Regions from separate parts of the Streptomyces sp. NPDC085481 genome, predicted to be linked through region 2. Evidence: predicted binding sites of a transcription regulator. Region 2 holds the regulator's gene; the other holds the start of a gene.

Region 1 (14,292 bases), on a different contig from region 2:
GGGCAGGACTACGCGCGCCCCGGCGAGAACTGTGGAAACGGCCATCAGGCGGATACCTCCGAGTCGGCGGATCGGTCGGGTGAGCTGGCGAGCAGGTCCCAGGCGAGGAGGCCCGCGCCCAGGCATCCGGCGGTGTCCCCGAGGGCCGCCGGGACGATGGCGGGCAGCTTCTGGAAGGTGACGCGCTCCTCCACGGCGGCCCGAAGGGGTGTGAACAAGGTTTCCCCCGCCTCGGCGAGACCGCCACCGATGATGAGGGTGCGCGGGTCCAGCAGGGTGAGTGCGGTGACGAGGCCGTCGGCGAGGGCGTCGACGGCCTCCTGCCAGACGCGTACGGCCGCGGGGTCGCCGGACTCGACGGCCTTGGCACAGTCGGCGGCGTCGGCGTCGGGGTCGCCGGAGGCGGTGGCCCAGGCGTGGGAGACGGCGGAGGCGGAGGCGTACCGCTCCAGGCAGCCGCGCTGGCGGCAGCCGCACTCGATGCCGCCGGGGCGGACCACGATGTGGCCGATCTCGCCGGCGTAGCCGTGGGCGCCGGCCTCGATCTCGCCGCCGATGCCGATGGCGCCCGCGATGCCGGTGCCGAGCGGCACGAAGAGGAAGCGGTCGGCGCCGTTGCCCGCGCCGATCCGGCCTTCGGCGAGGCCGCCGGTGCGGACGTCGTGGCCGAGGGCGACGGGGATGCCGCCGAGGCGCTCGCTGAGCAGGGCGCGCATGGGGACGTCGCGCCAGCCGAGGTTGGCGGCGTAGACGGCGATGCCGTTCGCGGCGTCGACGATTCCGGGCACGGCGACGCCGGCGGCCGCGGCGGGCTCGCCGTACCGCTCCTGGCCGAGGGCGCGCAGCTCCTCGGCGAACCCGAGGATCGTCTCGACGACGGCCTCGGGTCCGCGGTCGCGGCCGGTGGCGCGACGGGCCTCGTGGAGCAGGGTGCCGTCCGCCCCGACGAGGGCGGCCTTCATGCCGGTGCCGCCCACATCGAGGGCGATGACGTGTCTCACGGGGACAGTCTCGCCCGTGGGGACCCGAAAGGTCTAGTCCACTGCGGAGGATTGTTGCGGTCGGATACAAATACGGCGGCCCGCTGCTGTGGCGCCGGGATCACGCTCCGGGGACGGTCACGGCGCCAGGATCACGCTCCGCGTCAGGTTCCGCGGGCGGTCCGGGTCCTGGCCGCGGGCCTCGGCGAGGGCGACCGCGAGCCGCTGGGCGCGTACGAGCTCGGCGAGCGGGTCGGTTTCCGGCCGCGACACGAGGGTGCCGCCGACCCGGCCGACATCCGCCGCCAGGCCCTCGGGGAGCGCGCCGAACACCCAGGTGGTGCGGCCGGGGGCGGTGATGGCGATGGGGCCGTGGCGGTACTCCATCGCCGGGTACGACTCCGTCCACGCGCCCGCGGCCTCGCGCATCTTCAGGGCGGCCTCCAGCGCGAGCCCGTACGTCCAGCCGCGCCCCAGGAAGGTCCACTGCTCGGCCGCGAGCACGTCCTCCGGCAGCGGCTCGGTGAGGGCGAGCTCGGCGTCGACGGCGGCCTCGGCGACCGTCTTGAGGCCCGGCAGCTCACCGAGTCCGGCGCGCAGGAAGGCGAGGGCGGTGGTCGCGAACCGGGTCTGGACGACCGACTCCTCGTCCGCCCAGTCCAGGACGGCGACCGCGTCCGCGGCCGGCATGACCGGGGTCTTCGGGTCGGCGGTCAGCGCCGTGGTGGGGATCCGGCCGCGCAGGGCGGTGAGCAGGTCGAGGACCTCGGTGGTGGTACCGGAGCGGGTGATCGCGACGACCCGGTCGTAGGGGCGGCCGGCCGGGAACTCGGAGGACGCGAAGGCGTCGGTCTCGCCGAGGCCGGCCGCCTCGCGCAGCGCCGCGTACGCGATGGCCATGAACCAGGAGGTGCCGCAGCCGGTGACGGCGACCCGCTCGCCGGGCTTCGGCAGCCCCTCGAATCCGGCGGCGGCCTCGACCGCGCGGCGCCAGGCGGCGGGCTGGGTGGCTATCTCTGCGGAGGTGAGGGACATGCGGGCGACTCCTGCCTACGGGGTGCGATGGACCTATTGGTCCAGACCAGAAAGGTTTCAGGGAAGCAATTGCCAAAAGCGCGCAGTCATGTGCATAGCAGTGCGCAGTGCTGTACAGCAATGCGTTGCAGAAGCGATATGGAAGTGGTGTAGACCTCCGGAGTGAATGCGAGGGAAACTTACGGCTCGACTTCGACTCGACGACGAGCAAAGGGTGGGTTAAGGCTGTGCAGCGGCGACGATTTCTTGGACTGGCCGCGGCGGCCTCCGCACTCGGCCTGACCACCGCCCTCTCCGGCTGCGGCACGCTCGGCGGCGAGTCCGGCGACGTCACCCTCAAGCTGATCGCCGCCGACTACGACCTGAACGGCGGCGACTCCACCAAGAAGTACTGGGCCGGCGTCGTCTCCGCCTTCGAAGCGCAGAATCCCGGGGTCAAGGTCCAGGTCCAGATCGAGTCCTGGAACGACGTCGACCGCAAGGTCGCCGAGCTCGTCAAGGCCGGCCAGGCCCCCGACATCGCCCAGATCGGCGCCTACGCCGACTACGCGGCCGCCGGCCAGCTCTACGCCGCGGACGAGCTCCTGTCCATCCGCGTCCAGGCCAACTTCCTCGCCCCGCTCGTCGCGGCCGGCGAGCACAAGCGCACCCAGTACGGGCTGCCCTTCGTCGCCTCGACCCGGCTGCTCTTCTTCAACGAGGAACTCTTCGACAAGGCCGGCATCGACGAGCCCCCGACCACCTGGGACGAGCTCGCCGCGGCGGCCGTGAAGCTGAAGAAGAAGGACGTCCCCTACCCCTTCGCGCTGCCGCTCGGGCCCGAGGAGGCCCAGGCCGAGACCCTGATGTGGCTGCTCAGCGGCGGTGACGGCTACACCGACGCGACCGACCACTACAAGATCGACTCCGAGGCGAACATCCGCACCTTCGAGTGGCTGCGGACCCACCTCGTCGCCGAGGGCCTCACCGGCCCGGTCGCCCCCGGCAAGCTCAACCGCAAGGACGCCTTCGCCGCCTTCGCGCGCGGCGAGGTCGGCATGCTCAACGGCCACCCGTCGCTGATGCAGGAGGCCGAGAAGAAGGGCGTCAAGGTCGGCAAGATCGCCCTCCCCGGCGTGGACGGCAAGGCCAGGGCCACCATGGGCGTCGCCGACTGGATCATGGGCTTCAGGCAGAACGGCCACCGCAAGGAGATCGGCGCGTTCCTCGACTTCGCCTTCAGCGACGAGAACGTGCTGAAGTTCGCCGGCGACAACGACCTGCTGCCCGCCACCGTCACCGCCTCCGCGCGTATGGAGTCCGAGCCGGAGCACGCGGCCCTCCGCGAGTTCCTCCAGGCGCTGCCCGACTCGCAGCTGCCCCCGGTCGGCAAGACGTCCTGGGCGCAGGTCAGCGGCACCATCAAGAAGAGCATCGGCAAGGCGGTCGAACCGGGCGCCAAGCCCGCCGAGGTCCTCGGCCGGATCGCCCGCGAGGCGACGGTGGCGGAGAACGCCGAATAAGTTGGTCTGTATGACCAGTGAACTCGGGGAGCGCGAGCAGGCCGTCCTGGCGCTGGAGCGCCGCTCCTGGCCGGGCCCGGGCGCCAAGGAGCGGGCCGTCCGCGAACAGCTCGGCCTCTCCGCGACCCGCTACTACCAGCTGCTCAACGCCCTGCTCGACGACCCGCGCGCCCTGGCCCACGACCCGGTCACGGTCAACCGGCTGCGCAGGGTGCGGGCGGAGAAGGAACAGCGCCGCTGAGTTCGCCAAGGCCTCAGGGGGGCGCACCTGCGCGGATCGCGCCGCTGACGCGGACGGCAACCCTCGGTAGGGTCGTGGGCATGGTCAGCAGCCTTCCGCACCCGACCACAGCCGCCGGACGCGACGGCCTCGCCGCACTCCTCGCGCGGCCCGAGAAGGCGGTCGTCGCCCTCGACTTCGACGGGACGCTCGCCGAGATCGTGCCCGACCCGGAACGGGCCCGCGCCCACCCCGGCGCCGTCCCCGCCCTGGCCGCCCTGGCCCCGCGGGTGGCCTCCGTCGCCGTGGTCACCGGCCGCCCGGCCGGAGTAGCCGTACGGTACGGGGGCTTCGCGGGCGTCGCCGGCCTGGAGCACCTGGTCGTCCTCGGCCACTACGGCGCCGAACGCTGGGACGCCGTCACCGGCACCGTCCACGCCGCCGCTCCCCACCCGGGCGTGGCCTCGGTCCGCGCCGAGCTCCCCGGCTTCCTCGACCGCATCGGCGCCTGGCCCGGCACCTGGATCGAGGAGAAGGGCCGCGCCGTCGCCGTCCACACCCGCCGCGCCGACGACCCGCAGGGCGCCTTCGAGGCCCTCAAGGGCCCCCTCGGCGACCTGGCCACCCACCACGGACTGGTCCTCGAACCGGGCCGCATGGTCCTGGAACTGCGTCCCCCGGGCATGGACAAGGGCGTCGCCCTCGCCGAGTACGCCCGCGAGATCGGCGCCGAGTCGGTCCTGTACGCGGGCGACGACCTGGGTGACCTCCCGGCGTACGCGGCCGTCGACAAACTCCGCTCCAACGGCACCCCCGGCCTCCTCGTCTGCTCCGCCTCCGCCTCCGAGCAGGTCCCCGACCTGACCGACCGCGCCGACCTCACCCTCGCGGGCCCGGCAGCGGTCGTCTCCTTCCTGGCGAGCCTCGCGCAGGCCCTGGGGCGGGCGGAAGGGGCGTAACGGCCCGCTGCGGCCTCAGGACCGCAGGGCCTCCAGCTGGGACAGGAACCAGCGTTGGGGCGGGAGGGCCGTGGCGGCCGCGGCGAGGCGTTTGGTGCGCTCGGTGCGGTCGGCGGGGGGCATCGACAGGGCGCGGTGGAGGGCCTCGGCGGTCTCCGTCACGTCGTAGGGATTCACCGTGAGCGCGTCCTTGCCGAGCTCCTCGTACGCGCCCGCCTCGCGGGACAGGACCAGGGCGCAGCCGGCCTCGGAGACGACGGGGATCTCCTTGGCGACCAGGTTCATGCCGTCGCGGACCGGGTTGACCAGGGCGACGTCGGCGAGGCGGTAGGCGGCCAGGGAGCGGGTGAAGTCGTCCTGGACGGAGACCAGGACGGGGGTCCAGTCCGGCGTGCCGAACGCGTCGTTGATCCGGTCGGCCAGCTCGCGCACCGCCGTCGTGTACGAGCGGTAGACCTCCAGGTCCTGGCGGGAGGGGTAGGCGGAGGCCAGGTGGACGACGCGGTGCTGCCATTCGGGGTGGGTGGTGAGGAGCTCGCGGTAGGCGAGCAGGCCGCGCAGGATGTTCTTGGACAGTTCGGTGCGGTCGACGCGGACGATGGTCTTCCGGTCGCCCACCTCGGCGCGCAGGGCGGCCAGGCGTTCGTCGACCTCCGGGCGGTGGGCGAGGGACAGCAGCTCGTCGCCGTCCACGCCCAGGGGGTACGCCGCCACACGGGTGGAGCGGTCCGCGCCGCCCTTGCGGTGCTTCACGCCGCGCCACGGGTCGCTGGAGCGCAGGAACGGCTCGGCGGTGCCCTCGGGGCCGTCGATCTGCGCGCCGGACAGGAAGGACGTCGCCCATCCCCAGGTGTGGAAGCCCAGCTCGTCCGCGCCGAGCATGCCCCACAGCAGCTCCTCGCGGACGTCCTCCGGCAGCAGCCGCAGGTACTGGGGCGACGCCCACGGCGTGTGGGTGAAGTGGGCGATCCGCAGGTCGGGGCGCAGCTCGCGCAGCTGCCCCGGGACGAGGGCCAGGTGGTAGTCCTGCACGAGGACCGCCGCGCTGTCGTCCGCCGCCTCGGCCAGGGCCTCGGCGAAGGCGTGGTTGTAGGCGCGGTAGGACTCCCAGCGGCGGCGGAAGGCCGCGTCGAAGACGGGCTCGCGCGGGATGTCGTAGAGGTGGTGGTGGAGGAACCACAGCACCGAGTTGGCGATGCCGTTGTACGCGTCGGCGTACACGTCAGGGGCGATGTCCAGCATCCGGACGCCCGTCTCGGCGACGCCGCGGCGGACGGCCTCGCGGTCGCCGTCGCCGAGCGCCGCGCACACCCAGAGCCCGTCCTCCGACGAGATCGCGCTCAGGCCCGAGACGAGCCCGCCGCCGCCCCGCCGGGCTTCGAGCTCTCCGTCGTCCCGCACGGTGTACGAGACCGGGCCACGGTTCGATGCCACGAGGACAGAAGCCATATCGCGAACCTAGCCCGTCACGTAAACGCTCAAACGTACGGATTCAAGACAGTCGCCGGATCCGTCACGGGACCGGCGCCGGATCGCTCACTGGTTCCGCCACTGGTCCCGTCGGCCCCGTACGGCCGCCAGGGCCACCACGCCCGTCGCCGTGAGCGCCAGGCCCAGCGCGCCGAGCAGCCATCCCGTCTCCGTCGTGAAGTGCATGAGACGGAATGTAGGCAAAGACGACCATCGTCCGGTGTCACGCCACGCTGCGGCGCCGGTACTCCGCGATCTCCGCCATCGGCGGCCGCTCCTCCGTGTCCACCGCGTACGTCCTCGGCGTGAACCCCTCCTCGCCCCGCTCGAACTGGGTCAGCCGAGGCCGCACCAGATGCCCGCGCGAGAGCCGCAGCTGAGCCGTCCGGTAGATCGCCGCCGCCATCCGGCCGAGCGCCTGGCCGTCCTGGTGCCGGTGCTTGCGCACCCCCACGTCCACCTGCGCGAGCGCGTCCAGGCCGACCGTGTGCAGCGCGTCCACGAGGAGGCCCAGCTCCACTCCGTAACCCACCGGGAACGGCAGCCGTTCGAGGAGCGAACGGCGGGCCGCGTACTCGCCGCCGAGCGGCTGGACGAAGCCGGCGAGCTGCGGCCAGTGCAGGTTCAGGAGCGGGCGGGCCACCAGTTCCGTCACCCGGCCGCCCTGACCAGGGGCGTCGCCGAGCGGGCGGTCGTACATCGCCTTCACGAACTCCACGTCCGGGTCGGTGAGCAGCGGCCCCACGATCCCGGTGACGAAGTCCGCCGAGAAGTCCCGCAGGTCCGCGTCCACGAAGCACACCACGTCCCCACCGGTCACCATCAGTGACCGCCACAGGACCTCGCCCTTGCCGGCCACCGCCGGTATTCGGGGCAGGATCGCGTCCCGCGCCACCACCCGGGCCCCGGCCGCCGCCGCCACCTCCGCCGTACGGTCCGTGGAGCCCGAGTCGACCACCACCAGCTCGTCCACCAGCGGCACCGCCTCGGTCATCAGCTCCCGGCGGATCGCGGAGACGATCGCGCCGACCGTCGCCTCCTCGTTCAGCGCAGGCAGCACCACACTGACCGTGGTCCCCCGCTTCGCGGCGAGAACCCGCTCCAGCGGACGGTCGGCCACGGACCAGGACCGCCGGGACAGCCAGCGCTCCACCTCTTCCAGCAACGTGATCTCCATCTCGCGGATCGGACGACCGTCTCGCCCGTCCAGGGCTTCGGTTACAGTCTTGAACAACGCGGATGCCCGATGCATGTCGGGGTGCCGCCCGCGTCACACAATCGAATACCGCTCATCCAGAGGGGCAGAGGGAAACGGCCCGTTGAAGCCCCGGCAACCCTCCAGTCGGTTTGTCTCGTCCTCCAGCGAGGCCCCCGGCTAGGGAAGGTGCCAAATCCGTCTCATGGCGAAATGCGCCATGAGGAAGATGAGGAGAAAGGGCCTCGCCTCCATGGCTGTACAGACTGTCGCCACCCCCGCCACCGTCGATCTGGGTCCCGCGTCCGGGCTTTCCTGTCGCGAATGCGGTGAGTCCTTCCCGCTCGGCCCGATCTTCGCCTGTGAGCTCTGCTTCGGCCCGCTCGAAGTCGCGTACGAGCTCCCCGCCGGCGACCCCGAGGCGCTGCGCAAGCAGATCGAGGCCGGCCCCGCCAACATCTGGCGCTACGCCCCGCTGCTGCCCGTCCCGGCCGACGTCGCCGAGAAGCCCAACCTGAACCCCGGCTGGACCAAGCTCGTCCAGGCCGACAACCTCGCCCGCGAGATCGGCGTCGAGCCCGGCAAGCTGTTCGTCAAGGACGACTCCGGCAACCCGACCCACTCCTTCAAGGACCGGGTCGTCGCCCAGGCCATCGAGGCCGCCCGCGCCTTCGGCTTCACCACCCTGTCCTGCTCCTCCACCGGCAACCTGGCCGGCGCCGTCGGTGCCGCCGCCGCCCGGGCCGGCTTCCGCTCCTGCGTGTTCATCCCGCACGACCTGGAGCAGGGCAAGGTCGTCATGGCCGGTGTCTACGGCGGCGACCTGGTCGCCATCGAGGGCAACTACGACGACGTCAACCGCTTCTGCTCGGAGCTCATCGGCGACCCGCTCGGCGAGGGCTGGGGATTCGTCAACGTCAACCTCCGCCCGTACTACGGCGAGGGGTCGAAGACCCTCGCGTACGAGATCTGCGAGCAGCTCGGCTGGGTCATCCCCGACCAGCTGGTGATCCCGATCGCCTCCGGCTCCCAGCTCACCAAGATCGACAAGGGTCTGCAGGAGCTCATCAAGCTGGGCCTGGTCGAGGACAAGCCGTACAAGATCTTCGGCGCCCAGGCCGAGGGGTGCTCCCCGGTCTCCGTCGCCTTCAAGGCCGGCCACGACGTCGTACGGCCCCAGAAGCCGAACACCATCGCCAAGTCGCTGGCCATCGGCAACCCGGCCGACGGCCCGTACGTCCTCGACATCGCCCGCCGCACCGGCGGCGCCGTGGAGGACGTGAACGACGAGCAGGTCGTGGACGCGATCAAGCTCCTCGCGGAGACCGAGGGCATCTTCGCCGAGACCGCGGGCGGCGTGACCGTCGGCGTCGCGCGGAAGCTCGTCGAGAACGGTCTGATCGACCCCAGCCTCACCACCGTCGTCCTGAACACCGGTGACGGCCTCAAGACCCTGGACGCCGTGGCCGACAGCTCACAGGCGACCGCCACCATCCGCCCGAGCCTCGACGCGTTCCGCGACGCCGGCCTGGCCCACTGACCGGCTCACTGAAAGGTTCGTGAACACATGGCCGTCAACGTCCGCATCCCCACCATCCTCCGCACCTACACGGGCGGCCAGGCCGAGGTGAAGGCCGAGGGTGGCACCCTCGCCGAGGTCATCGCCGACCTGGAGAAGAACCACGCGGGCATCGCCGCCCGCGTCCTGGACGACCAGGGCAAGCTGCGCCGCTTCGTCAACGTGTACGTCAACGACGACGACGTCCGCTTCGAGCAGGGTCTGGAGACCGAGACGCCGGACGGCGCGGGCGTCTCCATCATCCCGGCCGTCGCCGGCGGCTGCTGAGTCGTCCCACGCCGGAGTCCCCGGAGTCCCGGGAGTCCCGGAGTCCCCGGAGTCCCGGAGTTCTCGAATATCCGAAGCTCCCAGAATTGCCCCTTCCGCTATCAGAAGCGGAGGGGGCAATTCTGCATGGTTGAGCGCGGTAGAGTTGGGGAAGTCCCCTCCGCTGCTCATGCCAGGCGCATATGAGAATGCGTCGGTGCGCGACAAGATGCAGCCAAAGTGCCCGTGCCTTGTGTACCTTCTGCGCACTTTGCCGGGCCCGACTTGCCCGGGAATTCAACGGATTCTCCCCAATTCCCCTTTCCGGCGTGCCCAGAATTCTCGTCCGATTGACCTGTTGCAGAGGGCAGTTGGGCAGATACATTCAGCCGCGGTCGACGCGTTCCGGCGCAGGGTCTGACCCGGGTCCGCGAAGTGCGGTCCCGCGCAAGGGCCAGTAATAGGGGAGTTAGGCATGGCTCAGGGCACCGTCAAGTGGTTCAACGCGGAGAAGGGCTACGGCTTCATCGCGGTCGACGGTGGTGCGGATGTTTTCGTCCACTACAGCGCGATCCAGATGGACGGTTACCGCACCCTCGAAGAGGGTCAGCGGGTCGAGTTCGAGATCTCGCAGGGCCAGAAGGGTCCGCAGGCGGACATGGTCAAGCTCGCCGTCTGAGCGCGGCGCGATCGGCCACCGACGCACTTCCGTCGAGGGGCCCGCATCCCGACCAGGGATGCGGGCCCCTCGCGCGTCCTGTGCGGCTACCCCCCAGCCTGTCGATCTGCGGGAGTCGCTCGCCCCCGCCCCTCGCCCGACCGCCACCCCTCGTCGATGTCCCTTCGGGACGCTTGCACTCTCCTGGGTCGAGTGCTAATCATTGGCGTTAGCACTCTGAAGGTGAGAGTGCTTACGAGGATCGGGCAGACGAGGCCCGCGGCCAGGTGGGGCAAGGAACCACAGGGCCCGCGGACCGTCCGTCGCGGGCGTCGGCGCGGTCCAGGAGCGTTATCCACCCCATGTCCGGGAGGACCACTTCACATGGCCAAGATCATCGCGTTCGACGAGGAGGCCCGGCGCGGTCTCGAGCGCGGCATGAACCAGCTCGCTGACGCCGTCAAGGTCACCCTCGGCCCCAAGGGTCGCAACGTCGTCCTCGAGAAGAAGTGGGGCGCCCCCACGATCACCAACGATGGTGTCTCCATCGCCAAGGAGATCGAGCTCGAGGACCCGTACGAGAAGATCGGCGCCGAGCTGGTCAAGGAAGTCGCCAAGAAGACGGACGACGTCGCCGGCGACGGTACGACCACCGCCACCGTTCTCGCCCAGGCGCTCGTCCGCGAGGGCCTGCGCAACGTCGCCGCCGGTGCCAACCCGATGGCCCTCAAGCGCGGCATCGAGAAGGCCGTCGAGGCCGTCTCCGGCGCCCTGCTCGAGCAGGCGAAGGACGTCGAGACCAAGGAGCAGATCGCCTCCACGGCCTCCATCTCCGCCGCCGACACCCAGATCGGCGAGCTCATCGCCGAGGCGATGGACAAGGTCGGCAAGGAAGGCGTCATCACCGTCGAGGAGTCCCAGACCTTCGGTCTGGAGCTGGAGCTCACCGAGGGCATGCGCTTCGACAAGGGCTACATCTCGGCGTACTTCGCGACCGACATGGAGCGCATGGAGGCGGCCCTGGATGACCCGTACATCCTGATCGTCAACTCCAAGGTCTCCTCGGTGAAGGACCTGCTCCCGCTCCTCGAGAAGGTCATGCAGTCGGGCAAGCCGCTGCTGATCATCGCCGAGGACGTCGAGGGCGAGGCCCTGTCGACCCTGGTCGTCAACAAGATCCGTGGCACCTTCAAGTCCGTCGCCGTCAAGGCCCCGGGCTTCGGCGACCGTCGCAAGGCCATGCTGAACGACATCGCCATCCTCACCGGCGGCACGGTCATCTCCGAAGAGGTCGGCCTCAAGCTGGAGAACGCGGGCCTCGACCTGCTGGGCCGCGCCCGCAAGGTCGTCATCACCAAGGACGAGACCACCATCGTCGACGGTGCCGGTGACAGCGAGCAGGTCGCCGGTCGCGTGAACCAGATCCGCGCCGAGATCGAGAACTCCGACTCGGACTACGACCGCGAGAAGCTCCAGGAGCGCCTCGCGAAGCTGGCCGGCGGCGTCGCCGTCATCAAGGCCGGTGCCGCGACCGAGGTCGAGCTCAAGGAGCGCAAGCACCGCATCGAGGACGCCGTTCGCAACGCGAAGGCGGCCGTCGAGGAGGGCATCGTCGCCGGCGGTGGCGTGGCCCTGCTCCAGGCCTCCTCGGTCTTCGAGAAGCTCGAGCTGGACCTGAACGGTGACGAGGCCACCGGTGCCGCGATCGTGAAGCTGGCCCTGGAGGCCCCGCTGAAGCAGATCGCGATCAACGCCGGCCTCGAGGGCGGCGTCGTGGCGGAGAAGGTCCGCAACCTGCCGACCGGTCACGGCCTGAACGCCGCGACCAACGAGTACGTCGACCTCATCGCCGAGGGCATCATCGACCCGGCGAAGGTCACGCGCTCGGCGCTGCAGAACGCGGCCTCCATCGCGGCCCTGTTCCTCACCACCGAGGCCGTCATCGCCGACAAGCCGGAGAAGGCCTCCGCGGCCGCTCCGGGCGGCATGCCGGGCGGTGACATGGACTTCTGATCCCCTCGGGGATCGGTGGTTCATCGCTGAACGCGACCGAGGGCGGCACCCCCAGTGGGGGTGCCGCCCTCGGGCTTTGTCAGCCGGTTCTCCGGACGGTGTCAGCGGACGTCGACGTAGTCCGCCACGCCCGACGCCTGGAAGTGCGTGCCGTCGGCCACGTAGACGAGGTTGTACACACCGTCACCCGTCGCCTTGTGCTTCAGCGCCACGTTGCCGTTGGAGGCGGTGTTGCCCTTGGCGACCGTGATCCACTTCGAGGTGCCCTTGGCCCGGAACACCAGCTGGACCTGCTTGTAGGCCAGCGGCTTCCAGCCGCCCGCGTTGTGCTGGAGCGTGCCCGTCACGGTCACCGTCGAGCCCTTGCGGACGGGCTCGGGGGCCGCGTTGACGTTCAGGATCCGGGTCTCGGTCCGGACGATGTAGAACGGCTTGCCCACGGACTCCGCGTACTGGTCCGAGGTGAGGTGCCGCAGCCGGAACCAGCCGCCCTTGCTCCACACGGCGATGCCGAAGGAGGAGCGGACGTCGGAGTAGAAGCTGGTCGAGCCGACCTTCTTCCAGCCCGTCTGCCCGTCGGGCGACTGCTCGAGCAGCACCGTCTGGGAGGACGACCCGCCCGACCAGCGCTCGTACGGGGAACGCAGCTGGCCGTACACCTTCAGGCGCGCGTCGGGCGCGAGCGAGTAGCCCGTGGTCGTGGTGCGCGAGTCGAGGGGCATGACGAGCGTGCCCTGGACCGGCGAGAAGGCCTGGAACAGGTCCGCCGACTCGACGGTCCAGCCCGAGGCGTTCGGGCCCGCGGCGGCGACGAGCTTCGCGGTGTAGTTGCCGTCGGCGTCGGTCCGCACCGTCTGCGGGAACGAGACGGCCTCGTGGTAGTAGTCGTGCGGCGCGCCGAGGCGCACCCGCACCGGCTGGTCCGCGAGCGGCGCCCCGCCGTTCTCCGGGTCGGTGACCCGGCCGGTGATGGTGACGGTCTCGCCGCTCACCGCGCGCGCCTTGTCGGCGGTGGCGGTGACCGTCATCTTCCTGGCCTGCCACTCGCTGAAGTAGCGCCAGTCGGTGGCGGTGCCGTGGACCTCGGCGCTGTCCTCGGCGAACGAGGCCCGGTACGACTCGTAGGCCCGCGTCGCCGGGATCGGGGCGCCGGCGAACTCGCCGGTGTCCGTGGTGAGCGCGGACTGTGCCGGGCCCTCGTCCGGGGTGGAACGCTGGTACGAGACCGAGCGCCCAGGCAGCGGCACGATGTCGCCGGAGCCGGGCTGGACACCGGTCAGCTTGCCCTGCGGGCGGATGCTCGGGTCGTTCCAGCCGGGGGTGCCGACGGCGAAGCTGAGCAGCGGCCGCAGGGTGAAGTCCAGCGTGCCCGCGCCGGTGCGGGTCACCGTGTTGCCGAGCGAGTCGGTGGCGGTGACGTCGATCGCGTACTTGCCGAGCGCCGGGATGGTGCCCTGGTCCTCGGTCAGCTTGAGCGTGGCGTCCGCGGGCAGCGTGAAGGTGCCCGGGGTGGACTGGAGCAGCGCCGGGATGTCGGCGAGGACGGTGTCGCCCTGGCGGACCTTGGCGGAGACCGCGGTGACGGTGGCCTGCGGGGCGTCCGTCCACGCGGTCACGCGGAAGCTGCCGCGCTGGTCGGCCTGGGTGACGGCCCGGCCGACGCCCACCGGGGTGGGCGTCGGGGCGGGCTCGTCGGCGAGGGCGGGAGCGGCCGCGACGCCCAGGGTGAGCGCCGTGACGAGGGAGACGGCGGAGAGCCGCCGGAGGTCAGAGCGTCGGAGCTCCGGGCGCCGGGACTCCGAGCGTCGGAGATCAGAGCGCATCGACATAGATGGTCCTCGACTCGCTGTAGAAGAAACCGTTCTTGGACTGGAGGTACAGCCCCCATGAGCCGTCGCCGTAGTTGGTGGCGCGGAAGTTGAAGTTGCCGGCCGAGTTGGTCGCGACGTCCTTCTTGACCCAGTACCAGCTCGAGTCGCCCCTGGGCTTGAAGACCAGCGTCACCTTGGCACCCGGCATGGCCTTCCAGACGCCGTTCACCTTCTGCTGGACGAGACCCTTGACGGTCATCGACGAGCCGGTGCGGGGCCGGGACGGGGTGATGGAGACGTTGACGATCCGGGTGGGCGTACGGGCCAGCCGGACCGGGGTGCTGGTCCGGGCGAAGAAACGGTCCGTCTCGGGGTGGTAGATCCGGTAGAGGGCGTTGTCGAAGCCCCAGACCTGGAACGAGTAGCTGCTGCAGTACGAGGTGGCCTGTGCCTTCATGTCGTGCCACGTGCGGCCGTTGTCCAGGGACACCTGGAGGGCGACCCAGTCGATCTTGTCGTAGCAGGTCACCGACGCGTTGGTGGCCAGACGGCCGGTCGCGGTGAGCCTGCCGAACTCGTCGAGGGTCATCCGGGCGTCGGCGTACCAGAAGTGCTGCGGTACGG
Region 2 (14,292 bases):
TGACGCCGTTGCGCGCGGCGAGCGCGAAGGCCAGCTCGGGTTCGAGCGTGCCTTCGATGTGGAGGTGCAGTTCGGCCTTGGGCAGTGGCATAGGGCTGTCTCGGGCTATCTCTTCGGTACGGGGACCCTCATCAGGTCCTGGGCAATGCTCAGCTCCCCCTCGAACCCGGCCCCCCGCGCCTGCCGCTCGAACTCTCCCGGATCGGCGTACCGCTGCGAGAAGTGGGTCAGCACGAGGTGCCGCACGCCCGCCTCCCGCGCGACCGCCGCCGCCTGGCCGGCCGTCAGGTGGCCGTGATCGGTGGCGAGCCGGACGTCCTCGTCGAGGAAGGTCGACTCGATGACGAGCATGTCGGCGCCCTCGGCGAGCGCGTACACCCCGTCGCACAGCCGGGTGTCCATCACGAAGGCGAAACGCTGCCCGCGCCGGACCTCGCTCACCTCGTCGAGGGTCACGCCGTCCAGCACGCCCTCGCGCTGGATCCGGCCCACGTCGGGGCCCTTGATGCCGTGCGCGGCGAGCCGTCCGGGCAGGATGCGGCGGCCGTCCGGCTCGGTGAGCCGGTAGCCGTAGGACTCGACGGGGTGGGAGAGTAGGCGGGCGTCGAGCGTGAACGCGTCGGTGACCGCGAGCGGCCCGTCGTCGGCGACCGGCGCCTCGGTCAGGCGCACGGTCTCGCGGTAGGCCGTCGCGTACCGCAGCCGCTCGAAGAACTTCTGCCCGCTCGCCGGGTAGTGCGCGGTGACCTGGTGCGGGACCTGGTCGAGGTTGATCCGCTGGATCACCCCGGCCAGGCCCAGCGAGTGGTCGCCGTGGAAGTGCGTGACGCAGATCCGGTTCAGGTCGTGCGCCGCGACCCCGGCCCTGAGCATCTGCCGCTGGGTGCCCTCGCCGGGGTCGAACAGGATGCCCTGCCCGTCCCAGCGCAGCAGATAGCCGTTGTGGTTGCGGTGCCGGGTCGGCACCTGGCTTGCGGTGCCGAGGACGACGAGTTCGCGTACGGACACGGGGGGATCCGGCCCTATCCGGGGGGCCAGTTGAGGCCGCGCCCGCCGAGGACGTGCGCGTGGGCGTGGAAGACGGTCTGGCCCGCGCCCGCACCGGTGTTGAAGACGATGCGGAAGCCGCTGCCGTCGACCTTCTCCTGCGCGGCGACCTCGCCGGCCTCGCGCAGCAGGTCCGCGGCGACGGTCGGCGCGGCGGCGGCGAGCGAGGCCGCGTCCGGGTAGTGGAGGCGCGGGATGACCAGGATGTGCGTGGGCGCCTGGGGGTTGATGTCGCGGAACGCGAGGGTCGTCTCCGTCTCGCGCACGATCGTCGCCGGGACCTCCCCCTCCGCGATCTTGCAGAACAGGCAGTCGCTCTGCGGCTCTCCGGCCATGGCCCGGGCCTCCTCGCCCTAGTCGATCATCCGTCTACGCGCATGCTATCGGGGCGCACCGACAAGCCGCCCGCGGCCGGCGGCCGCGAACGGCGCCTTCGACCGGTGCCCACGGCCCGCGCCGGGGAGTCACGCCCGCAGCGCCCGGGAGCCGCCTACGACCAGCGCCCCGTACGCCCGAGGACGAGGGCCGCGGCCGCCGTCCCCGCCGTGGAGGTGCGCAGCACGCTGTGCCCGAGGCGGTACGGCTTCGCTCCGGCCTCCTCGAAGAGCGCCAACTCCTCCGGGGACACGCCCCCTTCGGGCCCCACGACCAGCACGATCTCGCCCTTCTCGGGGAGCTCGGCGGTGGCGAGCGCCCCGCTCGGGTGGTCGCGGTCCTCGTGCAGCACGGCCGCCAGGTCGGCGCCCGCGAGGAGCGCGGCGACCTGCTTGGTCGTCATCGCGTCGGAGACCTCGGGGAACCGGGTGCGGCGGGACTGCTTGCCGGCCTCGCGGGCGGTCGCCCGCCACTTGGCGAGGGCCTTGAGGCCGCGCTCGCCCTTCCACTGCGTGATGCAGCGGGACGCGGCCCACGGCACGATCGCGTCCACGCCGGTCTCCGTCATGATCTCGACGGCCAGTTCGCCGCGGTCGCCCTTGGGCAGGGCCTGGACCACGGTGATGCGGGGCGCGGGCGCGGGTTCCTCGTGGACGGCGGTGACCTCGACGGTCAGCTGGTCCTTGCCCTCGGCGGCGGCCACGACGCACTCGGCCCAGGTGCCCTGCCCGTCGGTGAGCACCAGGTCCTCCCCGGCACGCAGCCGCTTCACGGAGACGGCGTGGCGGCCCTCGGGCCCGTCGAGGAGGAACCCGCCGGTGGTGGCGGGGACGGTGTCGACGACGAAGACGGGTGCGGTCACGGGGCGCTCCTGATGCTCGCGAGTGCGGTGTCGAGTTCGGCGGCAAGGACCTCGACGAGCCGGCCGGCCGGGAGTTCGCGGGCGAGCCGGTGGCCCTGCCCGGCCCACAGGGCCATGCCCTGCGGGTCCCCGGCGGTCGCGGCGGCCTTGCGCAGCGGGGTGGTGAGGTGGTGGATCTCGGGGTAGGCGGCGGGGGCGTACGGCCCGTGCTCGCGCATGAACCGGTTGACCAGGCCGCGGGCCGGGCGCCCGGAGAAGGCCCGGGTGAGCTCGGTGCGGGTGAAGAGGGGGTCGGTCAGGGCCCGCTTGTGCAGCGGGTGCGCGCCGGACTCGGGGCAGACGAGGAAGGCCGTGCCGAGCTGGGCGGCGTCGGCGCCCGCGGCGAGGACGGCGGCGATCTGCCGGCCGCGCATGATGCCGCCGGTGGCGACGATCGGCACCAGGACGCTCTCGCTCACCTCGGTGAGCAGGGAGAGCAGCCCGCTGCCGCTTCCGGCGGAGGGCCCGTCGGCCGGGTCGTCGCGGTGGGTGCCCTGGTGTCCGCCGGCCTCGGTGCCCTGGACGCACAGGGCGGACGCCCCGGCGCGCTCGGCGGCGCGGGCCTCCTCGACGGACGTGACCGTGACGATCGTGAACGTACCGGCCCGGGCGAAGGCGTTCAGCGTGTCGCGGTCGGGGCAGCCGAAGGTGAAGGAGACCACCGGCACCGGGTCGTCGAGGAGGATGGCCAGCTTGGCCTCGTACCCGTCGTCGCGGCCCTGGTCGGGGTCGCCGAGCTGCGTCTCGTACCAGGTGGCCTCGCCGGCCAGCTGGTGACGGTAGACCTCGACGGCGGCGGAGTCGGTGGGCTGGCCGCTCTGCGGCATGAAGAGGTTGACCCCGAAGGGCTGTCCGGTGAGTCCGCGGACCTGTTTGATCTCCTGGTAGAGCCCGCCCGCGGTCTTGTACCCGCCGGCCAGGAACCCGAGGGCCCCCGCCTCGCAGACGGCACCGACGAGCTCGGGACAGGAGGCGCCACCCGCCATGGGGGCCTGCACGATCGGATGCCGAGAGAGATCGTTCAGTGCGGTGGACATGCAGGCATCGTGCCATGACCGCACGGCCGCACCGAATCCGCACGGAGCCCCACCGAATCCGCACGGAAGAGGGCGGCCCCGCGTGCTGCGGGACCGCCCTCGGCCGGTACGGGATGGGCTCAGCGCCCGTCGAAAGGGTGGCTCGACGCCGCTGAGGGGCCGGGGCTCAGCGCCCGTTGAACGCGTCCTTCAGACGCGAGAACAGGCCCTGCTGTCCCGGCTGGAACTGCCCCTGCGGGCGCTCCTCGCCGCGCAGCTTGGCCAGCTCGCGCAGCAGCCGTTCCTGCTCCGGGTCCAGCTTCGACGGGGTCGTCACCTCGACGTGGACGATCAGGTCGCCGCGGCCGTTGCCACGGAGGTGCGTGACGCCACGGCCGTGCAGCGGGATCGACTGACCGGACTGGGTGCCCGGGCGGATGTCGACCTCCTCGATCCCGTCGAGTGTCTGCAGCGGCACCTTCGTGCCGAGCGCGCCCGCCGTCATCGGGATGGTCACCGTGCAGTGCAGGTCGTCGCCGCGCCGCTGGAAGGTCTCGTGCGGGATCTCGTGGATCTCCACGTACAGGTCACCGGCGGGGCCGCCGCCGGGACCGACCTCGCCCTCGCCGGCCAGCTGGATCCGGGTGCCGTTGTCGACACCGGCCGGGATCTTGACCGTGAGCGTGCGACGGGAACGGACCCGGCCGTCGCCCGCGCACTCGGGGCACGGGGTCAGGACGACGGTGCCGAAGCCCTGGCACTGGGGGCACGGGCGCGACGTCATGACCTGGCCCAGGAAGGACCGGGTCACCTGGGACACCTCGCCGCGGCCGCGGCACATGTCACAGGTCTGGGCGGAGGTACCGGGCGCGGCGCCCTCACCCGAGCAGGTGGTGCAGACCACGGCCGTGTCGACCTGGATGTCCTTGGTGGTGCCGAAGGCCGCCTCGTTGAGGTCGATCTCCAACCGGATCATCGCGTCCTGGCCGCGCCGGGTGCGCGAGCGCGGGCCGCGCTGGGACGCCGTACCGAAGAACGCGTCCATGATGTCCGAGAAGTTCCCGAAGCCGCCCGCGCCGAAGCCGCCGGCACCGCCGCCGCCCGAGGCGGAGAGCGGGTCGCCGCCGAGGTCGTAGACCTGCTTCTTCTGCGGGTCCGAGAGCACCTCGTAAGCGGCGTTGATCTCCTTGAACCGCTCCTGGGTCTTCGGATCCGGATTCACGTCCGGGTGAAGCTCGCGGGCGAGCCGGCGGAAGGCCTTCTTGATCTCGTCCTGCGACGCGTCGCGGCGTACGCCGAGTACGGCGTAGTAGTCGGTGGCCACTTACGACTCCGCCAGGATCTGTCCGACGTAACGTGCCACTGCGCGTACCGCTCCCATCGTTCCGGGGTAGTCCATGCGGGTCGGTCCGACCACGCCGAGTTTGGCGACTGCCTCGCCGCCGGAACCGTAGCCGACCGAGACGACGGACGTGGACGTGAGGCCCTCATGGGGGTTCTCGTGCCCGATCCGTACGGTCATGCCCGATTCCTTGGCCTCGCCGAGCAGCTTGAGGAGCACGACCTGCTCCTCAAGGGCTTCCAGGACGGGCCTGATCGTCAGGGGGAAGTCGTGACCGAAGCGGGTCAGATTGGCGGTGCCGCCGATCATGAGCCGCTCCTCCTGCTCCTCCACCAGGGTCTCGAGGAGGGTCGCGAGCACCGTCGAGACGGTGCCGCGGTCCTCGATCTCCTCGAAGGACTCCGGCAGATCCTGCACCAACTGCGGCACGTCCGCGAAACGGCGGCCGACGACCCGGCTGTTGAGCCGGGCCCGCAGATCGGCCAGGGAGGTCTCGCCGAACGGCGCCGGGCAGTCGATCACCCGCTGCTCGACCCGGCCGGTGTCGGTGATCAGCACCAGCATCAGCCGGGCGGGAGCCAGCGACAGCAGCTCCACGTGCCGGACCGTCGAACGGGTCAGCGAGGGGTACTGCACGATCGCGACCTGCCGGGTCAGCTGCGCGAGCAGCCGGACCGTGCGGCCGACGACGTCGTCGAGGTCGACGGCCCCGTCGAGGAAGTTGTGGATCGCGCGCCGCTCGGGGGTCGACAGCGGCTTGACGCCGGCCAGCCGGTCCACGAACAGGCGGTAGCCCTTGTCGGTGGGGATGCGCCCGGCGCTGGTGTGAGGCTGGGCGATGAACCCCTCCTCCTCCAGGACCGCCATGTCGTTGCGCACGGTGGCGGGCGACACGCCGAGCTTGTGGCGCTCGGTCAGCGCCTTGGAGCCGACCGGCTCCTCCGTCCCGACGTAATCCTGGACGATGGCGCGCAGCACCTCGAGCCTGCGTTCGCTGAGCATCGCGCACCTCCAGCTGTCGATCCGGTTCCGGTTGCTCCGCTTTTGGCACTCGCCCTGTCCGAGTGCCAGGAATCCCCCGGCCAGTGTACGGCGGCGGACATCGCTCCTGGCAAGGAGGCGGGGTCGGCCGGGTCGTGCCCGATAGCGTCGCCGTATGGACGTCGATTGGGAAGAGCAGGGCTGGGAGCGGCTCGGGGAGGGTGTCGGCAGGCGCCGGCTGCCGGGCTGGGACGCCACGGTGGGCCTGGTGATCGGCCGGGACGCCGTGCTCCTGTACGACACGGGCGCCACGCTCGCACAGGGCGCCGAGCTGCGCGCCCAGGTGGCGGCCCTGACAGGGTCCCGGAGAGTGACGCATGTCGCACTGAGCCACCCGCATTTCGACCATGTGCTGGGCACGGCCGTCTTCGCGGGCGCCGAGGTCTTCGGGGCGGTGGGCGTGGACGCGCTGCTGCTGCGGGAGCGCGAGGCGCTGCGGGCCGACGCGGTACGGCACGGGGTGGACGGGCGGGCCGCGGCGGAGGCGGCCGAGGTGCTGGTGGCCCCGCGCCACACGGTCTCGGGCGAGTGGACCCTGGACCTGGGGGGCCGCCAGGTCCTGCTGGCCAACGTCGGCCCGGGGCACACGGGCCACGACCTGGTGCTGCTCGTCCCGGGCGAACGCGAGATCGTCTTCTGCGGCGACCTGGTCGAGGAGTCGGGCGAGCCCCAGGCGGGCCCGGACGCGATCGTCGCCCGCTGGCCGGACGCCCTGGACCGCCTCCTGGCCCTGGGCGGCGAGGACGCGGTGTACGTGCCGGGCCACGGCGCGGTGGTGGACGCCACGTTCGTGCGCACCCAGCGCGAGGAACTGGCTCGGCGCTTCGAGGTCTCCTAGGCCGTGTCCGGCCGACCCCCGAACGCTCCCCCGCCAGTGGGGACCTGACATGCCGCCAGGACGCCGTCTGCGACAGAATCGGTCCCATGCGCAGCTACGACCCGGACCTCACCCCGCCCTGGAAGCGCTCGGCGCCCGTGCCCGAGGTCCCGGCGGACCGCGATCTCGTCGTCGAGGAGGTCGCGACGGGCTTCTGCGGGGCGGTGATCCGCTGCGAGGCGGGCACGGTCACCCTGGAGGACCGCTTCGGCAAGCACCGGGTCTTCCCGCTGGAACCGCGCGGCTTCCTCCTGGAGGGCCGGGTCGTCACCCTGGTCCGGCCCTCGGGCCCCGCGCCCTCCCGGCCCAGCCGCACGGCCTCCGGCTCGATCGCGGTCCCGGCCGCGCGGGCGCGGGTCGCCCGGGCGGGCCGGATCTACGTCGAGGGGCGGCACGACGCCGAGCTGGTGGAGCGGGTCTGGGGCGACGACCTGCGGATCGAGGGCGTCGTCGTGGAGTACCTGGAGGGCGTCGACGACCTCCCGGCCATCGTCGCCGGCTTCGCCCCGGCCCCGGACGCCCGCCTCGGCGTCCTGGTCGACCACCTGGTGGCCGGCTCCAAGGAGTCCCGCATCGCCGCCCAGGTCACCTCCCCCGACGTCCTGGTCGTCGGCCACCCGTACATCGACATCTGGCAGGCCGTGAAGCCCTCCTCCCTGGGCATCCGAGCCTGGCCCACCGTCCCCCGGGGCCAGGAGTGGAAGACCGGCGTCTGCCGAGCCCTGGGCTGGCCCGAGAACACCGGCGCGGCCTGGCAGCACATCCTGGCGAGAGTGACCTCGTACAAGGACCTGGAGCCGGAGCTCCTGGGCCGAGTCGAGGAACTGATCGACTTCGTGACGGCGCCGTAGCGGCCGCCGGCGCTCCGCCGCGCGCTCCGCCGTCCCTTTGTGCCCCAGGACCCGCGGCGCCTAGTCGACCAGGTCCCGCACCACCGCGTCCGCGAGCAAGCGCCCGCGCAGCGTCAGCACGGCTCGCCCCTCGGCGTACGGGACCGGGTCCAGCAGCCCGTCGCCCAGGGCCCGCTCGGCCGCGCCCAGACCCGCCGGCTTCAGCAATCCCAGCTCGACCCCCTCGCGCAGCCGCAGCTCGAGCAGCACCCGCTCCACCCGCCGGTCCTCCTCGGACAGCACCTCCCGGCCCGCCCCGGGCGACCGCCCCTCGCCCAGGGCCGCCGCATACGCACCCGGATGCTTGACGTTCCACCACCGCACACCGCCCACATGGCTGTGGGCGCCCGGACCGGCGCCCCACCAGTCGGCGCCGCGCCAGTACAGCTCGTTGTGCAGGCAGCGGCCGGCATCGGAGGTGGCCCAGTTGGACACCTCGTACCAGTGGAAGCCCGCCCCGGACAGCGCCTCCTCTGCCATCAGGTACCGGTCGGCGTGGACGTCGTCGTCGGTCATGGGTATCTCGCCGCGCCGGATGCGCCGGGCCAGCTGGGTGCCCTCCTCCACGATGAGCGCATAGGCGCTGACATGGTCGGGTCCGGCGCCGATCGCCGCGTCGAGGGAGGCCTGCCAGTCGTCGTCGGACTCTCCCGGCGTGCCGTAGATCAGGTCGAGGTTGACGTGCTCGAAGCCGGCCGCCCGCGCCTCGCCGACGCACGCCTCGGGCCGGCCGGGGGTGTGCGTGCGGTCGAGGATCTTCAGGACGTGCTGCCGGGCGCTCTGCATGCCGAAGGAGATCCGGTTGAAGCCGCCCTCGCGCAGCTCGGCCAGATACGCGGGGTTCACCGACTCCGGGTTCGCCTCGGTCGTCACCTCGGCGTCGTCGGCGAGCCCGAACTCGTCGCGGATCGCGCCCAGCATCCGTACGAGATCGCCCGCGTCGAGCAGCGTGGGGGTGCCGCCGCCGACGAAGACGGTCCGCACCGGCCGCGGGTCGTCGCCGAGGACCTTGCGGGCGAGCCGTATCTCCTCGACGACCTGACCCGCGTAGTTGTCCCGGGAGGCGAGCACGCCGCCGGCACCGCGCAGCTCGCTCGCGGTGTAGGTGTTGAAGTCGCAGTAGCCGCACCGGGTGGCGCAGTACGGCACGTGCAGATAGAACCCGAGGGGCCGCTCGCCGGCCCCTTGCAGGGCGTGGGCGGGCAATGACCCGTCCTCGGGCATGGGCTCACCATCGGGCAGTACGGAAGGCATGAAGCCATTGTCCCGTACCGCCCGAGGTAACCGCCGAGCCTGTGGATAACCTCTCGGCCCGCGGCCGGCCAGCGGGTCAGGCCTCCCGCGCGCCCTGGTACATCTCCTCGATGAGGTGCTGGTAGGTCCGCTCCACGACCGGCCGCTTCATCTTCAGGCTGGGCGTGAGCTCGCCGTGCTCGACGTCGAGGTCGCGCGGCAGCAGCCGGAACTTCTTGATCGTCTGCCAGCGCTGCAGGCCCTCGTTGAGGCGGGCGACGTAGCCCTCGACGAGCTTCTCGGCCTGCGGGGAGGCCACGACCTCCGCGTAGGACTTCCCGCCGAGCCCCTGCTCGGCGGCCCAGCCGAGGATCGCGGGCTCGTCGAGGGCGATGAGCGCGGTGCAGTAGTTCCGGTCGGCGCCGAGGACCACGATGTTGGAGACGAACGGGCAGACGGCCTTGAACCGGCCCTCGACCTCCGACGGGGCGACGTACTTGCCGCCCGAGGTCTTGAACAGGTCCTTCTTGCGGTCGGTGATCCGCAGATAGCCGTCGGCGGACAGCTCGCCGATGTCGCCGGTGTGGAACCAGCCGTCCGGCTCCAGGACCTCGGCGGTCTTCTCCGGCAGGCCGTGGTAGCCCTCCATGATGCCGGGGCTGCGCAGCAGGACCTCGCCGTCGTCGGCGATGCGGACCTCGGTGCCGGGCAGCGGCTTGCCGACGGTGCCGGTGCGGTAGGCCTCGCCCGGGTTGACGAAGGAGGCGGCGGAGGACTCCGTCAGGCCGTAGCCCTCCAGGATGTGGATGCCGGCGCCGGAGAAGAAGTAGCCGATGTCGGGGGCGAGGGCGACCGAGCCGGAGACGGCGGCGCGCAGCCGGCCGCCGAAGGCGTCCCGGAGCTTCTTGTAGACGAGCGCGTCGGCGACCTTGTGCTTGGCGGCGAGGCCGAAGGGCGCGGAGGCGGTGCCGGTGCGGCGGAAGTTGTCCTGGGTGACCTTGGCGTACTCGCGGGCGATGCCGGCCGCCCACTGGAAGATCTTGTACTTGGCACCGCCGCCCTCGCGGGCCTTGGCGGCGACGCCGTTGTAGACCTTCTCGAAGATGCGCGGGACGGCCGCCATGTAGGTGGGCTGGACGATCGGCAGGTTCACGATGATCTTGTCGATGCGGCCGTCGACGGCGGTGACGTGCCCGACCTCGATCTGACCGGAGGTGAGCACCTTGCCGAAGACGTGGGCGAGCGGCAGCCACAGGTACTGGACGTCGTCCTTGGTGACGAGCCCGGTGGCGGCGATGGCCTTCGCCATGTACGACCAGTTGTCGTGCGGGAGGCGGACGCCCTTGGGGCGGCCGGTGGTGCCCGAGGTGTAGATGAGGGTGGCCAGCTGCTCGGGGGCGATCGCGGCGACCCGCTCCTTGACGGCCTCCGGGTGCTTCTCCAGGTACGCCCTTCCGCGCGCCTCCAGGTCGGCGAGGGTGAGCACCCACTCGTCGTCCGTGTCCGCGCCCTCGGGGTCGATCACGACGACGTGGTGGAGCTGGGGCAGGTCGGCCCGGCGTTCGACGGCCTTGGCGAGCTGGTCGGCGTTCTCGGCGATCAGCACGCGGGAGTCGGAGTCGGAGAGGATGAACGCCGACTCCTCGGCGTTGGTCTGCGGGTAGATCGTGGTGACGGCGGCACCGGCGCACATCACGCCGAGGTCGGCGAGGATCCACTCGACCCGGGTCGAGGAGGCGAGGGCGACCCGCTCCTCCGGCTGGACGCCCAGGTCGATGAGGCCGGCGGCGATCCCGTAGACCCGCTCGGCGGCCTGCGCCCAGCTGAGCGACTTCCAGTCGTCGGGGCCCTGGCCGGAGGCGGCGACGACCGGGTATCGGTAGGCCTCCGCGTCCGGGGTCCGCTCGACGCGCTCAAGGAAGAGAGTCGCTACGGACGGCGGCCGATTCTCGATCAGGGTCTGTGTGTCGCTCACGACGTCCTCCGGGCGGCGGCGGTGCCTTCTGGCGGTGCGATCAGGAGTTTGCGTAACTAACTGGCGAGTAACCTTCGAGCGGGATCAGAGTAGATGGCCGAAGAGCGACGCGTAAGAGGCTGCGGCCCGAGGCTTGGTTCCCGCTTCATAACGAACAGGCCCCCGCACCGACGGTACGGGGGCCTGCCACGCGTGCGCGCTCCGGGCTACTTCTTCTTGCCTGCGGATTCGTCGCTCGACAGGACAGCGATGAAGGCCTCCTGCGGGACCTCCACGGAGCCGACCATCTTCATCCGCTTCTTGCCTTCCTTCTGCTTCTCCAGCAGCTTCCGCTTACGGGAGATGTCACCGCCGTAGCACTTGGCGAGGACGTCCTTGCGGATGGCGCGGATCGTCTCGCGGGCGATGACCCGGGAGCCGATCGCAGCCTGGATCGGCACCTCGAAGGCCTGCCGCGGGATGAGCTCGCGCAGCTTGGCGACGAGCCGCACGCCATAGGCGTAGGCGGCGTCCTTGTGGGTGACGGCGGAGAACGCGTCGACCTTGTCGCCGTGCAGCAGGATGTCGACCTTGACCAGGCTGGAGGCCTGCTCGCCGGTGGGCTCGTAGTCGAGCGAGGCGTAACCGCGCGTCTTGGACTTCAGCTGGTCGAAGAAGTCGAAGACGATCTCGGCCAGGGGCAGGGTGTAGCGGATCTCGACCCGGTCCTCGGAGAGGTAGTCCATGCCGATCAGCGTGCCGCGGCGGGTCTGGCACAGCTCCATGATCGCGCCGATGAACTCGCTGGGGGCGAGGATCGTGGCGCGTACGACGGGCTCGTACACGTCGCTGATCTTGCCCTCGGGGAACTCGCTCGGGTTGGTGACCGTGTGCTCGCTGCCGTCCTCCATGACCACGCGGTAGACCACGTTCGGGGCGGTGGCGATCAGGTCGAGACCGAACTCGCGCTCCAGCCGCTCACGGATGACGTCGAGGTGGAGCAGCCCCAGGAAGCCGACGCGGAAGCCGAAGCCGAGCGCGGCGGAGGTCTCCGGCTCGTAGACCAGCGCGGCGTCGTTGAGCTGGAGCTTGTCGAGGGCCTCGCGGAGGTCCGGGTACTCCGAGCCGTCCAGCGGGTAGAGGCCCGAGAACACCATCGGCTTCGGGTCCTTGTAGCCGCCGAGGGCCTCGGTGGCGCCCTTGTTCAGGGAGGTGATCGTGTCACCGACCTTGGACTGGCGGACGTCCTTCACACCGGTGATGAGGTAGCCCACCTCGCCGACGCCGAGACCGTCGGACGGCGTCATCTCCGGGGAGGAGACACCGATCTCCAGGAGCTCGTGGGTGGCGCCGGTCGACATCATCTTGATGCGCTCGCGCTTGTTGAGCTGACCGTCGACGACACGTACGTACGTGACGACACCCCGGTACGAGTCGTACACGGAGTCGAAGATCATCGCGCGGGCGGGGGCGTCGGCGACCCCGACCGGGGCCGGAACGTCACGGACCACGCGGTCGAGGAGCGCCTCGACGCCCATGCCGGTCTTCGCGGAGACCTTGAGGACGTCCTCCGGCTGGCAGCCGATGAGGTTGGCCAGCTCCTCGGAGAACTTCTCCGGCTGGGCGGCCGGCAGGTCGATCTTGTTCAGCACGGGAACGATGGTGAGGTCGTTCTCCATCGCCAGGTAGAGGTTGGCGAGGGTCTGCGCCTCGATGCCCTGGGCCGCGTCGACCAGCAGGATCGTGCCCTCACAGGCCGCCAGCGAACGCGAGACCTCATAGGTGAAGTCGACGTGTCCGGGGGTGTCGATCATGTTCAGGATGTGCGTGTCGCCCTGAGCCGGCCCCTCGGTCGGCGCCCACGGCAGACGGACCGCCTGGGACTTGATCGTGATGCCGCGCTCACGCTCGATGTCCATCCGGTCGAGATACTGGGCGCGCATCTGCCGCTGGTCGACCACACCGGTCAGCTGAAGCATCCGGTCGGCAAGCGTGGACTTGCCGTGGTCGATGTGCGCGATGATGCAGAAGTTGCGGATCAGAGCCGGGTCGGTTCGGCTCGGCTCGGGCACGTTGGTAGGAGTCGCGGGCACGCAGGGTTCTCGTCTCGGGCGATGTTCAGAACGGATACGTAGGCTCCATCGTCCCATGACTGCGGTCCGGTGCTCGGTTTGGGCGGTGTGGAGAGCGGCTGATATCGTGGACAGCTGTGTCTCGTGCGCCCTCTCAGCCTGCGCGGCACATCCTGAAGGAACATCGAACCTGTAAAGGCTCTTTTCGTGGCGAACATCAAGTCCCAGATCAAGCGGAACAAGACCAACGAGAAGGCGCGCCTGCGTAACAAGGCCGTCAAGTCGTCGCTCAAGACCGCGATCCGCAAGGCCCGCGAGGCTGTCGCCGCCGGCGACCTCGAGAAGGCCACTGTGGCCGCTCGTGCCGCCTCGCGTCAGCTCGACAAGGCTGTCTCGAAGGGTGTCATCCACAAGAACGCCGCCGCCAACAAGAAGTCGGCGCTGGCCACCAAGGTTGCCTCCCTCCAGGGCTGAGCTCTGATGTGAACGGCCGCACGGGACCCAGCGGGCCCTCTCTTCCGCTCCCGCCCGGCCACCCCGGCCTCGTACGCGAGACGCGTTCGCCACGCGGGTACGAGACCACCAGCTTGTACGACGAAGGCCCCGTCGCCTCCTTCCCCAGGAGGCGACGGGGCCTTCGTCGTACGTCGTCCTCTGCGTAGGCTCGGCGCGTGACCGACTTCCTGCCGCTCCTCGTGACCGCCGCGGCGCTCGCCGGAGTGCTGGGCCTGCTGACCCGCCTGGCCGTCGTGGTGCGCCGCCGGGGCACGGCGGGCGCCGCGATCACGGCGGCGATGGCCGCGCACGACGAGGCGTTCCGGATCACGGCGCACGAGTCGTACGTGGAGGTCCAGGCCCAGGCCGAGCGCAAGGCCCCCCTCCTGTCACCAGACGGCCCCTGGAGGAAGCGCGCCCCGCTTCCGCCCCGGCCACGACGGCCGCGCCTCCTCACCCGTGTGGCGCGACGCACGGGACTCGCGGGACTCACGGGCCGCAGTGGCCGGCGCGGCGGCCGAGGGCCCCACGACGTCTGACCGCGCGGCGTCCTGAGGCCCCGGTCTCAGGCGCGGCGCAGGCGGGCGGCGCGGGCGATGGCCACGACGGCCTTCTCCAGGGCGTACTCCGGGTCGTCGCCGCCGCCCTTCACGCCCGCGTCGGCCTCCGCGATCGCCTGCAGGGCGAGGGAGACGCCGTCGGGGGTCCAGCCGCGCATCTGCTGGCGGACGCGGTCGATCTTCCACGGCGGCATGCCCAGCTCGCGCGCGAGGTCGGCGGGCCGGCCGCCGCGGGCGGAGGAGAGCTTGCCGATCGCGCGGACGCCCTGGGCGAGCGCGCTGGTGATCAGGACGGGTGCGACGCCCGTCGACAGGGACCAGCGCAGGGCCTCCAGGGCCTCCGCCGCGCGCCCCTCGACGGCACGGTCGGCGACGGTGAAGGAGGAGGCCTCGGCGCGGCCCTTGTAGTAGCGCCCGACGACCGCCTCGTCGATGGTCCCGTCGACGTCCGAGGTCAGCTGTGCCACCGCGGAGGCCAGCTCGCGCAGG

What was found. Region 2 encodes HrcA, which represses chaperone genes, less so after heat shock. Its sites were predicted from a motif close to TTNGCACTCNGNNNNNCNGAGTGCNAA; they were not measured.
Region 1: a site for HrcA is predicted at 10,038-10,064, ahead of groL (chaperonin GroEL). Genes of this name have one in related genera too.

The regions. Positions count from the first base shown of each region.
Region 1 is NZ_JBITTJ010000019.1:3,339-17,630, reverse strand. Features, by position in the region: gene nagA (N-acetylglucosamine-6-phosphate deacetylase) at 1-45, opposite strand, end outside; gene ACIGEZ_RS30750 (ROK family protein) at 45-1,001, opposite strand; gene ACIGEZ_RS30745 (SIS domain-containing protein) at 1,119-2,015, opposite strand; gene ACIGEZ_RS30740 (extracellular solute-binding protein) at 2,243-3,517, shown strand; gene ACIGEZ_RS30735 (DUF3263 domain-containing protein) at 3,528-3,758, shown strand; gene otsB (trehalose-phosphatase) at 3,839-4,696, shown strand; gene ACIGEZ_RS30725 (trehalose-6-phosphate synthase) at 4,712-6,145, opposite strand; gene ACIGEZ_RS30720 (glucosyl-3-phosphoglycerate synthase) at 6,390-7,331, opposite strand; SAM riboswitch class I at 7,453-7,597, shown strand; gene thrC (threonine synthase) at 7,591-8,901, shown strand; gene ACIGEZ_RS30710 (MoaD/ThiS family protein) at 8,929-9,207, shown strand; gene ACIGEZ_RS30705 (cold-shock protein) at 9,662-9,865, shown strand; gene groL (chaperonin GroEL) at 10,229-11,857, shown strand; gene ACIGEZ_RS30695 (hypothetical protein) at 11,959-13,680, opposite strand; gene ACIGEZ_RS30690 (hypothetical protein) at 13,670-14,292, opposite strand, start outside.
Region 2 is NZ_JBITTJ010000001.1:826,862-841,153, forward strand. Features, by position in the region: gene ACIGEZ_RS03845 (adenosine deaminase) at 1-91, opposite strand, end outside; gene ACIGEZ_RS03850 (ribonuclease Z) at 106-1,008, opposite strand; gene ACIGEZ_RS03855 (histidine triad nucleotide-binding protein) at 1,023-1,382, opposite strand; gene ACIGEZ_RS03860 (16S rRNA (uracil(1498)-N(3))-methyltransferase) at 1,538-2,284, opposite strand; gene ACIGEZ_RS03865 (nitronate monooxygenase) at 2,281-3,360, opposite strand; gene dnaJ (molecular chaperone DnaJ) at 3,527-4,663, opposite strand; gene hrcA (heat-inducible transcriptional repressor HrcA) at 4,664-5,683, opposite strand; gene ACIGEZ_RS03880 (MBL fold metallo-hydrolase) at 5,838-6,560, shown strand; gene ACIGEZ_RS03885 (DUF3097 domain-containing protein) at 6,647-7,450, shown strand; gene hemW (radical SAM family heme chaperone HemW) at 7,511-8,743, opposite strand; gene ACIGEZ_RS03895 (AMP-dependent synthetase/ligase) at 8,820-10,697, opposite strand; gene lepA (translation elongation factor 4) at 10,904-12,769, opposite strand; gene rpsT (30S ribosomal protein S20) at 12,956-13,222, shown strand; gene ACIGEZ_RS03910 (hypothetical protein) at 13,420-13,782, shown strand; gene holA (DNA polymerase III subunit delta) at 13,809-14,292, opposite strand, start outside.